One region of the Murimonas intestini genome, then DNA from elsewhere that is predicted to be linked to it. Evidence: predicted binding sites of a transcription regulator. Region 1 holds the regulator's gene; the other holds the start of a gene.

Region 1 (7,153 bases):
ATATCCTGTCAAAAACAGCCCTGCCGTCCTGGTAATAGACGCGTGGTACTCTCTTTCCTATATCACATACAAACTCATAGGGGAAGCGGCCTGAAAGCTTGGCCAGAGTATCTACTGACAAAAATTCCTCCCCGTCTCTTCCCATGAGCGTCACTTCATCCAGCTCCCCTGCTTCGGGGATATCCGTGACATCCACCATAAACTGGTCCATACAGACTCTGCCCAGTATGGGAGCTTTTTTGCCGTGTATCAGGACCCAGCCTCTGTTTGAAAGGCTTCTGGGATAACCGTCACCATATCCCACAGGTATGGTTGCCACCGCCGTCCTCCTGCTTGTGACAAAGGTTCCCCCGTAGCTTACAGGAACTCCCTCCTCCAGCTCTTTAATGTATACGATATGGCTTTTCAGCTCCATGGCAGGCATGAGGGGCAGGCTTTCACGTGATACCTCCTCTGAGGGATATATCCCGTATATGGTGATCCCCGCCCTGACTGCATCCAGGTTAGCCTCCCTCATTTCCAGTATACCGGCGCTGTTGGAACAGTGGCGTACAGGTATATGGATACCCATCTCTTCCAGCTTTCCTGTAAATTCCAGGTAACGTACAAGCTGCTTTCTGGCATTTGTCTTGTCTGACTCATCCGCCCTTGCAAAATGGGTGAATATCCCTTCGATAACGATCCCAGGCATCTGAGTGATCTTCCGTATAATGTCGATGCTTTCAGCCGTGTCAGGAAATCCTATCCTGCTCATCCCTGTATCCAGGCCCAGATGGATGGGAAGCACTTTGTTCTGCCTGCAGGCCTCCTCTGAGAGCTTCCCTGCAGTGGAGAGCTTAAATACTACCGGCCTTATCTGATGGCGTACCAGGCGGGCATAATCTTCTTCAAAAGTATACCCCAAAATCAATACAGGCTTTAAAAGCCCCGCTTTTTTGATCTCCAGGGCTTCCTCCGCCGTGGCCACCGCATAACCCCATATGTAGTCATACTGCTCTGCCATTCTTGCTATAGGTATGGCCCCATGCCCGTAACCGTCCGTTTTGATCACTGCGATCATCTTAGTATCCCTGTTAATATTTTCCCTCATCTGCCTGAAATTCTCTGCTATGGCATCCATGTCGACAGCGGCATAGACCCTGCTGTGTTTTTTCATCTCTTTTTGTTCTCCTGTTATTTTGCTTGTGAGGCCCTTCCATCTTCTGTATCCCATGACATGACCGCCCCCACTGATTCAGCTATATCGCCTGCAAGCATTCCTCTTGCTCCGCAGCGCCGCCTTGCATCATCCCCGGCGAGTCCGTGCAGGTACACCCCGGCTGTTGCAGCCCTGAAGGGAGGGATTCCCTGAGCCAGCAGCCCCAGTATCAGCCCGCAGAGCACATCACCGGAACCGCCTGCAGCCATGCCGTCATTTCCGCTTGTATTTATGTATATACTCTTTCCATCTGATACTACTGTCCTGGCATCCTTAAGGACACAGACCACATTATTTTTTCTGGCAAAATCATGGCAGTATCCAGGCAGGTCCAGGATCAGCTCCTCCTTCTTGATCCCTGTCAGTCTCGCCATCTCTCCAATATGCGGTGTCAGTATAAGAGGCTGTCTGTGTCCCTCTAGCAGCTCCATGTGGACGCTCAGAAGATTCAGCGCATCCGCATCCAGGACTGCAGGAATATCTCCGGACCTGATGATCGTCTGCAGGATTTCCAGTTTTTCAGAGGATACAGACAAACCCGGCCCCACGGCGCATGCATCTGCCCACTGCAGCGCATCCGCCAGGGCTGCCCCCTCCTCACCCTTCCGGTAGGAGGTCAGCACCGCTTCAGGCAGGAGTGTCTGTAATATCTGACGGTTGCAGTCCTCTGAGTAGATGCGCACAAGACCTGTCCCTGTTTTATACGCTGCCTTGCCGGCAAGACAGGCAGCGCCTGCCATATCCCTGCTGCCTGCAGCTAAAAGCCCCCGTCCGTAAGTCCCCTTATTGGAATATGCCTTCCTTTCCGGGAGAAGCTTTGGTATATCTGACTCTTCCCAGGTAAAAGCCCCGGGAACCTGCCCCATAAATCCCCGGTCATCTATTCCGATGGCGCAAAGCTTCAGCTCTCCGCAGTATTCACTTCCCGGATACAGAATGTGGCCTATTTTTTCAAAAGCAAAGGTGACGGTCTTGGCTGCTTTAACTGCAGTACCCATAACGTGGCCGCTGTCAGCTGATATCCCTGAAGGGATATCCACCGACAGTACAGGAATGCCCGACCGGTTGATATCCCCGATCAATGCCGCGTACCTTCCTTCTATATTTCTGGACAGCCCCACCCCAAAGAGCGCATCTACTATACTAGTATATTCACTTATGTTCAAGTTACTGCCAACATTTACACCATAATTTTCGCAGATTTTCTTCTGTATCTGCGTTTCTTCGGTAAGAGATTCCGGCTTTCCTGCAAAAAGCACATCAACCCTCTTCCCGCTCAGATGGAGAAGCCTGGCAATGGCAAAACCGTCGCCGCCGTTATTGCCGGACCCGCACACTACCAGGACCCGGGACAGATCAAAGCCGCCGCTCACCAGCTCTTCATATACGGCCAGAGCGGCCCGCTCCATCAGTACAAGGGAAGGCATCCCGAATTCATTTATGGTATTTCCGTCGCACCGCTTCATCTCTTCAGAATTCACAAGGTATCTCACCTTATCACCTCCTGCTTCCTTTCTCTAACGCAAATATACGCACCAAGACAGAACCCTGTCCTGATACGTACACCTTCGTTCTCTATTTCTTATTATGGTCGCGTTCATATCTGCTGATGTTATAAGATAACTGCATAAGGCTCTCCGACAGATGCACGTTCTCAACGATCACATCCTCCGGCAGGTGCAGATCCGTATGTGCAAAATTCCAGATAGCCTTGACCCCATTCTCAGCCAGCAGCTCCGCCATCTCTCTGGCATTTGCCTTTGGCAGGGTAAGCGCTGCAATATGTATCTCATTCTCCTGCAGGTATTCGGGCAGCTCATCGATCAGCCGTATCTCAATGCCCCTGACCGTCATGCCATGCAGCCTGGGATTCACATCAAAGAGTTTTTTGATCAGGAATCCGCTCTTCTCAAACTTTACGTAATTTGCCAGGGCCTGCCCCAGATTTCCGGCTCCCACGATAATCATATTATATGTCTTATCAAGACCAAGTATCTTAGCAATTTCCTGATACAAAAATTTTACATTATAGCCGTATCCCTGCTGGCCGAAGCCTCCGAAATTGTTCAGGTCCTGACGTATCTGCGAGGCAGTCACCTGCATCCTCTCACTGAGTTCATTTGAAGAAATCCTCTCCACACCGCTCTCCAGCAGCTCTCCCAAATACCGGTAATATCTCGGCAGCCTTTTAATGACGGCCCTAGAGATTTCCTTCTCTTCCATTTATTATATCACCTCTTTCGCTATACCCATTATATTAGAATGATAATTTAATGTCAAACATTTTAAGCCTGAGGTGACATTTTTATATAACAGTTTAGCCTTCCACTGTTCCGCAAAGCGCTGTTATAATTCAGCATTAAAGCTGTGTAGTCACGAATATATCGTAAATTGCTTTTATTGCTGTCTCAAAATCCTCATTGCGTACACCAATGATAATATTAAGCTCGCTGGAACCCTGGTCTATCATCTTGATATTGATATTTGCATGTGCCAGGGCTGAAAATATCCTGCCTGCAGTCCCTCTTGTAGCCCGCATTCCGCGGCCCACAACCGCAATCAGGGCCAGGTCTGACTCCAGATCAATAGAATCAGGCTGGACAGCTCGGTGGATCCCTGCAAGGACCTTCTGTTCCTTCTCTTCAAATTCAGACTGGTGTACGTAGACAGTCATAGTATCAATGCCTGAAGGCATATGTTCAAAGGAAATACCGTTATCCTCAAAGACTCCCAGAACCTTTCTTCCAAATCCCACTTCTGCATTCATCATATCTTTTTCTATATTAATGGATGCAAAACCCTTCTTGCCGGCAATTCCGGTAATCGTATATTTAGGCTTCCTGCAGGTACTCTCTACGATCAGAGTCCCTTTTTCATCAGGTGCGTTCGTGTTGCGGATATTAATGGGAATGCCTTCTTTCCTGACCGGGAATATGGCGTCCTCATGAAGCACTGTAGCTCCCATGTATGACAGCTCTCTGAGCTCACGGTAAGTGATGGTCTCAATCACCTCGGGATTCTCGATAATATGAGGATCAGTAACAAGGAATCCCGAAACATCTGTCCAGTTCTCATAGAGGTCTGCCCTGATAGCTTTGGCCACGATGGACCCTGTCACATCAGAGCCTCCCCTTGAAAAGGTCTTTATGCAGCCATTTTCCATGGCACCGTAGAATCCCGGCACAACTGCCCTTTCCACGTCCTGCAGCCTCTCTGCAAGCGCTTTATCTGTCTTTACGGCATCAAAATTGCCTTCTTCGTCAAAGAAAATGACCTGCGCGGCATCTACAAATTCATATCCAAGATATGCCGCCATGACAATACCATTTAAATATTCTCCCCGGGAAGCAGCATAGTCCTTGCCTGCCTTTGCCAAAAAAGATTCCTGGATCCTGGCAAACTCATCATCAAGTGACAAGGTCAGATCAAGGCCTTTAATGATCTCTTCATAGCGTTCTTTTATCTTTTCCAGCTTCTGTGCGAATTTTTTGCCGGATACTGCTGTCTCATAACAGTCGTAGAGCATATCTGTCACTTTAATATCATTTGAAAAGCGCTTACCCGGTGCGGAAGGGATCACATACCTTCTTCCTTCGTCTGAACGTATGATATCGCCCACCTTTTTAAACTGTTCAGCGCTTGCCAGTGAGCTTCCGCCAAACTTCACTACTTTTTTCATAAGTTAGTTCCTCCTCTAAATCCTCATATTGCGAATTAAAAATATCTTATCGCACTTTTTTTCAATAGTCCAGAAAAAATTTATGCGGGCCATCCAAAATTTTAATTGAAAAAATCATATTTTTCGTTATAATGAACTCTGAAGCACTATTATAGATAAAGGAACAGGTGAAACACTCATGATTTTAGCATGTCAGAACATCTGTAAGGCTTTTGCCACAGATGAAATATTAAAAAACGCCTCATTTCATATAGAAGACAGGGAAAAAGCAGCCATAGTCGGCATAAACGGAGCCGGAAAATCCACACTGTTAAAAATTATTATGAATAAGCTGCCGGCGGACTCCGGTGAAGTCATTCTCTCAAAAGGAAAGACCATCGGATATCTGGCCCAGCATGAGGCCGTCTCTTCAGGAAATACCATCTACCAGGAGCTGCTGGAGGTCAAAAAGGATATCATAGAAATGGAAAAGAGGCTCCGCTGCATGGAGCACGATATGAAAGAGCTGGAAGGAGAAGCCCTCACATCACTGCTGGAGATCTACAACAGGCTGATGACTGAATTTGAAAGGCAGAATGGCTATGCATATAAGAGTGAGGTCACAGGCGTCTTAAAGGGCCTTGGTTTTGGCCCGGAGGATTTCGACAGGCACGTGGACACCCTCTCAGGCGGTCAGAAAACAAGGGTGGCTCTTGGCAAGCTGCTGCTCTCCAAACCGGACATCATCCTTCTCGACGAGCCTACCAACCACCTGGACATGAATTCCATCGCCTGGCTGGAGACGTATCTGCTCAATTACAGCGGAGCCGTGATCATAGTTGCCCATGACAGATACTTCCTGAATAAGGTAGTTACAAAGGTGATCGAGATCGACAACGGCTGTGTGTCGACCTTTCTCGGCAACTATTCTCAATACGCCGAGAAGAAAAAGCAGCTGCGTGATATCCAGATGAAAGCTTACTTAAACCAGCAGCAGGAAATCAAACATCAGGAGGAGGTCATCGCAAAGCTGCGCTCCTTTAACAGGGAAAAATCCATTAGGCGTGCTGAGAGCCGTGAGAAGATGCTGGATAAGATCGAGGTCCTGGATAAACCCACAGAGGTCAGTTCAGAGATACATCTAAACCTGGAACCACGTATCACCAGCGGAAATGATGTACTGACCGCAGAGCATCTCTCCAAATCCTTTGACCACAATACGCTTTTCACAGATCTGAACTTTGAGATCAAACGCGGGGAGAGAGTCGCCATCATCGGCAACAATGGGACCGGCAAGACTACCCTTCTGAAAATACTCAACGGTGTGATCCCGGCAGACTCCGGCTCCTTCACACTTGGCAGCAAGGTCCATATCGGATATTATGATCAGGAACACCATGTCCTTCATATGGAAAAGACGCTTTTTGAAGAGATTTCAGATGAATATCCAAATATGAATAACACAGAGATCAGAAACGTGCTGGCTGCCTTCCTTTTCACAGGTGATGATGTATTCAAGCTGGTGCGGGATTTAAGCGGCGGTGAAAGGGGACGTGTCTCCCTGGCTAAGCTGATGCTCTCTGAGGCCAATTTCCTCATACTCGACGAGCCTACAAACCACCTGGATATCGTCTCCAAAGAGATCCTGGAAAACGCTATAAACCAGTATACAGGAACAGTTCTGTATGTCTCCCACGACCGTTATTTTATCAACCAGACTGCCACAAGGATCCTGGAGCTTACTGGAAATATACTGCTTAATTATATTGGAAATTATGATTATTATCTGGAGAAAAAAGAACTTATGGCCTCTCTGTATATAGAAGAGGGCTCCGCCGGTTCATCAGACGGCGCTGCCACGCCGAATACAGGAAGTCCTGACTCTAAATCAGACTGGCAGCAGAAAAAGGAAGAGCAGGCGAGGATACGCAAACGCCAGAATGAACTTAAAAGGACCGAAGAACGGATCCACCAGCTGGAAGTAAGAGACAGCGAGATCGATACGCTTATGACCCAGGAAGAAATCTTTACGAACGTAGCTGAGTGTCTGAAGCTGAATAATGAAAAGACGGCTATTAATGAAGAGTTAGAAAAATTGTATGAGAAATGGGAAGAGCTGGCGGAATAATCTGCCAGCTCTTCTAACTCTTGCCTTTATTTCAATTTTTCTTCCAGTTTCTCCCTGACTGCCTTTATAAAGTCCTGGCTGTTTAATACAACCGGGTTCTGGATCGAAGTGATGAGTGCAAGGTCTTTTGTCATTTTCCCGTCCTCAATCGTCTCTATAGTAGCTGCTT
Region 2 (7,153 bases), 290 kb from region 1:
AGGCGGCAAAAGCTTCCTGCGTAGAATATCCCCTTGAGGAAGTGACTCACGTATTTTACCATTCGCTTGTGAAGGATCCCGCCCGCGCGTTCGCTCCGGATGACGCCACATCTAAGGGGATTAATCAGGTCATGACAACAATAGACGAGTTTAATAAGATCACCCAGTCTATGTATGATAAGGGATATGTGATGGTCAGACTGTCTGATATGGTCACCTTTGACGAAAACGGTAATGCTGTGAAAGGAAAGATCATGCTGCCTCCCGGAAAAATACCATTTGTGCTGTCCCAGGATGACGTGAGCTATTACCACTACCAGGCAGGATATGGGATGGCTGATAAGCTGGTGCTGGATGAAAACGGAGAGGTGAAGGCTCTCTACACAGACACAGACGGTACAGAGAGTATTGGAGATTTCGACATGGTCCCGCTTATTGATTCATTTGTAAAAGAGCACCCGGATTTTTCATACAGAGGCGCGAAGGGGACACTTGCCATGACAGGCTACAACGGAGTTTTCGGTTACAGGACAGATATTGATTATAAAGTAAAGGAGCATCTGCTGGACGACCAGAAGGCATGGCTGGCGGAGAATCCTGACTTTGATTTTGATAAAGATGTGGCTGAGGCAACTAAAATTGCAGATGCCATGAAAGCAAACGGCTGGACGTTTGCCAGCCATACATGGGGACATAAAGATGTCAGTGCGGCAGCACTGGATGATATTAAGGCTGACACTGAAAAGTGGAAGAGTTATGTGGAGCCTATTGTAGGACCTACAAATATTATCATTTTTGCTTTTGGCGCCGACATTGGAGAAGCCGCGCCGTATACATCTGATAATACAAACGGTAAGTTTGATTATCTGAAGAGCCAGGGCTTTGATATTTACTGTAATGTGGATTCCCAGAAATATTTTGTACAGTTCGGGGAAAATTTCATGAGGCAGGGCAGGAGGAATCTGGACGGTTACAGAATGTATTACGATCCTGATCTTGTCTCTGACCTGTTTGATGCCAGCCAGGTATTTGACAGCGCAAGGCCGACGCCGGTTCCAAGAATGGATGGAAAAGACAGCGATTGATGCAGCAGATATGCAGGATAAAATGGATTTCAGCGCAAGGCAGATAAGGAGGGAATTTAGAGAGAATATAGAAATAGAAAGGAGAAGGTGAAGCATGAGAGGTAAAATTGAAAGGCTTCAGAAAATTTTGGATGAAAGCAGGTATACAGTCGCCATATGTGGCTCCGGAATGATGGAGGAGGGCGGCTTTGTGGGGGTCAAGCACCCTGAGAGGGCATATGAGATCGAGGAGAAGTATGGGGATTCGCCGGAAGAGATATTCTCAAGCGTTTATTATAATACCCGGCCGGAACAATTTTTCAGATTTTATAAGGAGGAAATGCTTAAAATAGCGCCGGAACCGACAGCGTCAGGAGAGATCATGGCCGCAATGGAGAGGGCGGGAAGACTGCAGTGTATTATCACGGCCAATATCTATGACCACCCCCGGAAAGCGGGCTGCAGCAATGTGATAAACCTTCATGGCACTATTTATGATAATAAGTGCCCCAGATGCGGCAGGGAGTATTCGCTTGATTATGTGATGAATTCCAGGAAAGTCCCCATCTGTGAGAAGTGCAATGTGCCTGTGCGTCCGATGGTCTCTCTGTTTGGGGAGATGGTGGATGCAAGGCTGCTGGCCAGGGCGGTGGATGAGATCGAAAAGGCTGATACACTGCTCCTGCTTGGAACAAATCTGGATTCAGAAGTATTTTCAAGCTATTTCAGGTATTTTGAAGGCAGCAGCCTTGTAGTCATCCATCAGAGGGAGCATTATATGGATTCCAAAGCAGATCTTGTTATTATAGACCAGCCTAAAAATGTACTTCCTCAGCTCCAGTTTTGAGACTGCACTTGACGGGCGGGAGCAGAAATGATACAATACCGGAGAAATAAGTGGGATAAATGGCCGCGGCTGGCAGACCGAAAGGTGCCAGACGAGGAAAGTCCGGGCTTCACAGGGCAGGATGCCGGATAACGTCCGGTGGAGGCAACTCTAAGGATAGTGCAACAGAAATATACCGCCGGGAGACCGGTAAGGTTGGAAGGGCAGTGTAAGAGACTACCGCCTCTCTGGCAACAGAGAGGGCATATGTAAACCCCATCCGAAGCAAGACCGAACAAAAGCATATGGCGGCCCGTCAGCTTTAGGTAGGTCGCTCGAGCCTGGTGGCGACATCAGGCCTAGATAGATGGCCATTCACGACATAACCCGGCTTACCGTCCCGCTTATTATGTTATGCATCTGTATGATGCGCGCTCCGTAGCGAGAATGACGGGGCATTCTTGAACAGAAAGACCCGGCCCCCTCAGGGAATACAAATACCTGAGGGGGCTTTTTGGAGTATAAAATCTCGTATTTTGGCATAGACTCAAACATGATACAGACTCAGATATCATGAGCGAGGAGGAGTCTTTTTGAAAAAATGGAAAAGAGCGGCAGCGGCTGCTGCAGCATGTATGATACTTATGACAGTACCCTGCAGGTTTGTTCAGGGGAGCGCCGTGTGGGAAGAGGCAAAAGAGGGTGCCGGGGCTGGTGAGGCCGCCGGGACTGAGGAGGCTGCCGGGACAGCAGAAAACCAGGCGGAAGTACCGCAGGAGCTGCAGTCCCTCTATGCCCAGTCAGCAGTTCTGATCGATGGTGACTCCGGCAGGGTGCTTTTTTCCAAGGCCGGAAAAGAGCAGAAGCCTATGGCAAGCACAACAAAGATCATGACATGTATCCTGGCACTTGAACTGGGAAATATGGAGGATACTGCCACAGCCTCCTCCTATGCGGCGTCTATGCCCCAGGTGCACCTTGGCGTATCCTCAGGTGAAGAATTCCGTCTGAAAGATCTTCTGTATTCTCTTATGCTGGAGAGCCACAATGATGCCGCTGTAGTGATCGCCGAGCATATAGGAGGAAGCGTAGAAGGCTTTGCTGCCTTGATGAATGAAAAGGCCAGGGAACTTGGGTGTGAGAATACGTATTTCATTACCCCAAACGGGCTGGATGCCCAGGATGAGACAGGGGAGCACAGTACAACAGCTGAAGACCTGGCCCATATCATGAAATACTGTATCATGGACTCCCCTAAAAAGGACGAGTTTCTGGAAATCACCCAGACAGTCTCCTACAGTTTTACAGACCTGGCGGGCAGCAGGAGCTTTTCCTGCAATAACCACAATGCCTTCCTGCGCATGATGGACGGGGCGCTGTCGGGAAAAACAGGTTTTACAGGAAAGGCGGGCTACTGCTATGTGGGGGCCCTGAACAGGGACGGCAGGACTTTTATTGTAGCGCTGCTGGCCTGCGGGTGGCCCAATAATAAAACATATAAGTGGAGCGATACGAAGAAGCTGATGACATATGGACTGGAGAATTATGAATACCGGCAGGTGTGGGAGGAACAGGAGATAGCCGATATACCGGTTGAGGATGGGATAACGGATGACGGCTGGCCGGGCAGGCAGGTATTTGTAAAAGCAGGCCTTAAAAGTGAGATCGCCCGGGAGGAGAAAGAAGGCGCGGATCCCGGTGAAAACGGGCAGCCGGGGAGTGTGGGTGGCAGGAGAGAAGAGCTGGAAAAAGGGCTGCTCCTTGGAAAAAATGAACAGGTGCGGGTGGAATGTGATGTGTGTGACGGGCTTAAAGCTCCTGTGGAGGCGCAGGCGGAGGTTGGCAGTGTCAGGTATTACCTGGGTGATGAGCTGATATATGAGGAAGCGGTAGTTACAAAGGATGCTGTGGAAAAGATAGATTTTATGTGGTGCTTTGAGCAAATCATGAAACAATATGCCCTGATGAAGAAGACCGGCTGATGGCTTTCATCATTTTTTGACGGCAATTTACGGGAAAAAATTGTTAAAATAATGACAAAACGCTTGCTATTTTTTGAGAAACAAGATACAATTATAATCGGCAGAAAATTGGTTTACTTTATTAAAAATATAAAAATGGAGGGCTGAAAAATGAGTGATACAGCACAAAGCTTAGCAGGCAAAAGAATAGCGTCTTTGCTTGATGAGAACAGTTTTGTTGAAATCGGCGGAAGTGTAACTGCCAGAAATACTGATTTCAACATGCAGGAAAAAGAAACTCCTGCAGATGGCGTTATTACAGGTTACGGTGTGATTGACGGTAATCTTGTATATGTCTACAGCCAGGACGCTTCTGTTTTAGGAGGTTCTATCGGCGAGATGCACGCAAAGAAGATCGCAGGCATCTATGACATGGCTATGAAGATGGGGGCGCCTGTCATTGGTCTCGTTGACTGTGCAGGATTAAGGCTTCAGGAAGCTACAGACGCTCTGAACGCGTTTGGTGAGATTTATCTGAAGCAGGCAATGGCTTCCGGAGTGATCCCGCAGATCACAGCTGTTTTCGGAACATGCGGAGGCGGAATGACTATAGGTTCTGCTTTGACAGATTTTACTTTCATGGAGGACAGCAAAGCTAAATTATTCGTAAACTCTCCAAATGCGCTTGATAATAACCGCGTGGACAAATGCGATACAGCAGCTGCAAAGTTCCAGAGCGAAGAGGCAGGTACTGTTGATTTTACTGGCAGTGAAGAGGATATCTTCGGACAGATCCGCCAGCTGGTATGCATGCTTCCGTCTAACAATGAGGATGATGCATCATATGAAGAGTGTACAGATGATCTGAACAGAGTCTGCCCGGATCTGGCGAACGCATCAGGCGATACTTCGATCCTTCTTTCAAATATCTCAGATGATAATATTTTTGTAGAAGTGAAAGCTTCCTATGCAAAAGAGATGGTGACAGGTTTTATCAAATTAAACGGCATGACAGTGGGCGCTGTGGCAAACCGCACAGAAGTGTATGACGCAGAAGGAAATAAGACAGCAGAATACGACGCCGTGCTGACTACAAAGGGAGCCAGAAAAGCAGCAAAATTTGTTAAATTCTGCGATGCTTTTGAAATCCCTGTACTTACTCTGACAAATGTGAAGGGCTTTAAAGCTGATATGCATTCTGAGAGAAGCATTGCTTCTGCAGTGGCAGAACTGACATATGCTTTTGCAAATGCTACAGTCCCGAAGGTCAATGTGGTTATCGGATCAGCTTTCGGAAGTGCTTATACAGTCATGAACAGCAAAGCGCTGGGAGCAGATATGACTTATGCCTGGGGCAATGCACAGATCGGTATGATGGATGCAAGAGAAGCAGCCAGGATCATGTATCCTGATGCAGATGCAGCCCTTCTGAATGAAAAGGCGGCAGAATATGCTTCTGCTCAGGAAAGCGCCATGGCAGCAGCAAGACGCGGATATGTAGATACTCTGATCGAGGCAGAAGATACCAGAAAATATGTGATCGGAGCTTTTGAAATGTTATTCACGAAAAGAGAAGACCGCCCGAGCAAAAAACATGGCACGGTTTAAGAGAGGTGAATAATATGAAGGGAAAACTGAAAAGTCTGTTACTTGTCGTATGCCTGCTTGTAAGCATGAGCGTTTTCGCAGCATGCGGACAGAAGACAGAGAGCACAGAAAATAACAGCGGCCTGAGCCAAGAGCAGATTGCTTCTTTTGAAAGTTCGGCAGTAGGAATGATTGAGAGCGTCACATCAATGGATGATGCTGCTATGGAATATTATCTGACTTTGAATGATGAATTCACGACAGGCAGTATCCAGTCATGGCAGGGCGTAAAAGAAGAGCTGGGAGCTTATAAAGAGTCAGGTGAACAGTCCTATGAAGTGAAAAATAAGATTATCACAATCACTACAAAAGCTTTCTTTGAGAAGATGGATGCAGATGTGGAGCTGGTTGTGGACTTTTCTAATCTGAACAGCGTTACAGCCACCAGCATGACGTTTAATGTTGACTATCCAATGTCTGTTATGCTGGAGAGAGCGGCTTTAAATACAGTCATGGGTATAGTCATTGTATTTTTAATGCTTCTGTTCCTGAGCTTCCTCATTTCTCTGTTCAAGTATATTCCTAAGCTTACAGAGTCTTTTGGAAAGAAAAAAGAGATCAAAGAAGAGCCGAAGGCTCCTGCAGCTGCAGAAATACCTGCAGTGGAAGAAGAGGAAGAGCTTGTGGATGACGGAGAGCTGGTTGCAGTTATTGCAGCAGCAATCGCAGCATCTGAGAATACTTCTACAGATGGTTTTGTAGTTCGTTCTATTAAAAAAGCAAACCGTAAAAAATGGCAGAAGGCCTGATATTAGGAGGATATTATCATGAAGAATTATACAATTACTGTTAATGGAACAGCATATGATGTAACTGTTGAAGAAGGAACAGGAAGCACAGCGGCAGCTCCTGCGGCAAAAGCAGCGCCAAAGGCAGCTCCGAAAGCAGCTCCTGCAGCGGCACCGAAGGCAGCGGCAGGCGGAGCAGGCGCAGTTAAGGTAACAGCTTCTGTACCGGGTAAGGTATGCAAGATAGAAGCAAGTGCAGGACAGGCTGTAAAGGCCGGAGAAAACATCATGATCCTGGAAGCTATGAAGATGGAGATCCCTGTAGTGGCTCCTCAGGACGGAACAATCGCAAGCATTGATGTAGCAGTAGGTGATGCAGTAGAATCAGGTGACGCATTAGCATCAATGAACTAATATTGGAGGTAGAAAAATGTCATACGTTATTGATACGTTGTCTAACCTACTCCATCAAACGGCATTCTTCAATCTGACCTGGGGCAACTATGTAATGATTCTCGTTGCCTTCGTGTTCCTTTACCTGGCCATCAGGAAAGGATTCGAACCGCTTTTGCTGGTTCCGATTGCATTTGGTATGCTGCTTGTAAATATCTTCCCGGGTATTTTTGCAAGCGCAGAAGAGAGTTCCAATGGAGTGGCAGGGCTTCTTCATATCTTTTACATCTTAGATGAGTGGAGTGTACTTCCGTCATTGATTTTCCTTGGCGTAGGTGCAATGACTGACTTTGGTCCGCTGATCGCGAATCCTAAGAGCTTTATCATGGGTGCGGCAGCGCAGGTTGGTATCTACATCGCATATTTCCTTGCAATCCTTATGGGATTCAATGGAAAAGCAGCAGCAGCTATTTCAATTATCGGCGGCGCAGACGGCCCGACTTCTATTTTCCTTGCAGGAAAGCTCGGACAGTC

Evidence for each region. Region 1 encodes Rex, which represses fermentation and respiration genes when NADH is low (regulators of the CRP and FNR family bind a similar motif). Its sites were predicted from a motif close to ATTGTTAANTANTTAACAAT; they were not measured.
Region 2: a site for Rex is predicted at 3,912-3,931, ahead of NSB28_RS03325 (acyl-CoA carboxylase subunit beta). Genes of this name have one in related genera too.

Annotation. Positions count from the first base shown of each region.
Region 1 covers NZ_JANKBI010000001.1:427,630-434,782, forward strand. The annotation lists gene alr (alanine racemase) at 1-1,156, opposite strand, end outside; gene NSB28_RS02035 (NAD(P)H-hydrate dehydratase) at 1,174-2,691, opposite strand; gene NSB28_RS02040 (redox-sensing transcriptional repressor Rex) at 2,774-3,421, opposite strand; gene NSB28_RS02045 (aspartate kinase) at 3,558-4,877, opposite strand; gene NSB28_RS02050 (ABC-F family ATP-binding cassette domain-containing protein) at 5,056-6,984, shown strand; gene NSB28_RS02055 (NADP-dependent isocitrate dehydrogenase) at 7,011-7,153, opposite strand, start outside.
Region 2 covers NZ_JANKBI010000001.1:713,106-720,258, reverse strand. The annotation lists gene NSB28_RS03345 (polysaccharide deacetylase family protein) at 1-1,085, shown strand, start outside; gene NSB28_RS03340 (SIR2 family NAD-dependent protein deacylase) at 1,180-1,911, shown strand; RNA gene rnpB (RNase P RNA component class A) at 1,959-2,301, shown strand; gene NSB28_RS03330 (D-alanyl-D-alanine carboxypeptidase family protein) at 2,484-3,872, shown strand; gene NSB28_RS03325 (acyl-CoA carboxylase subunit beta) at 4,023-5,459, shown strand; gene NSB28_RS03320 (OadG family transporter subunit) at 5,474-6,247, shown strand; gene NSB28_RS03315 (biotin/lipoyl-containing protein) at 6,266-6,640, shown strand; gene NSB28_RS03310 (sodium ion-translocating decarboxylase subunit beta) at 6,657-7,153, shown strand, end outside.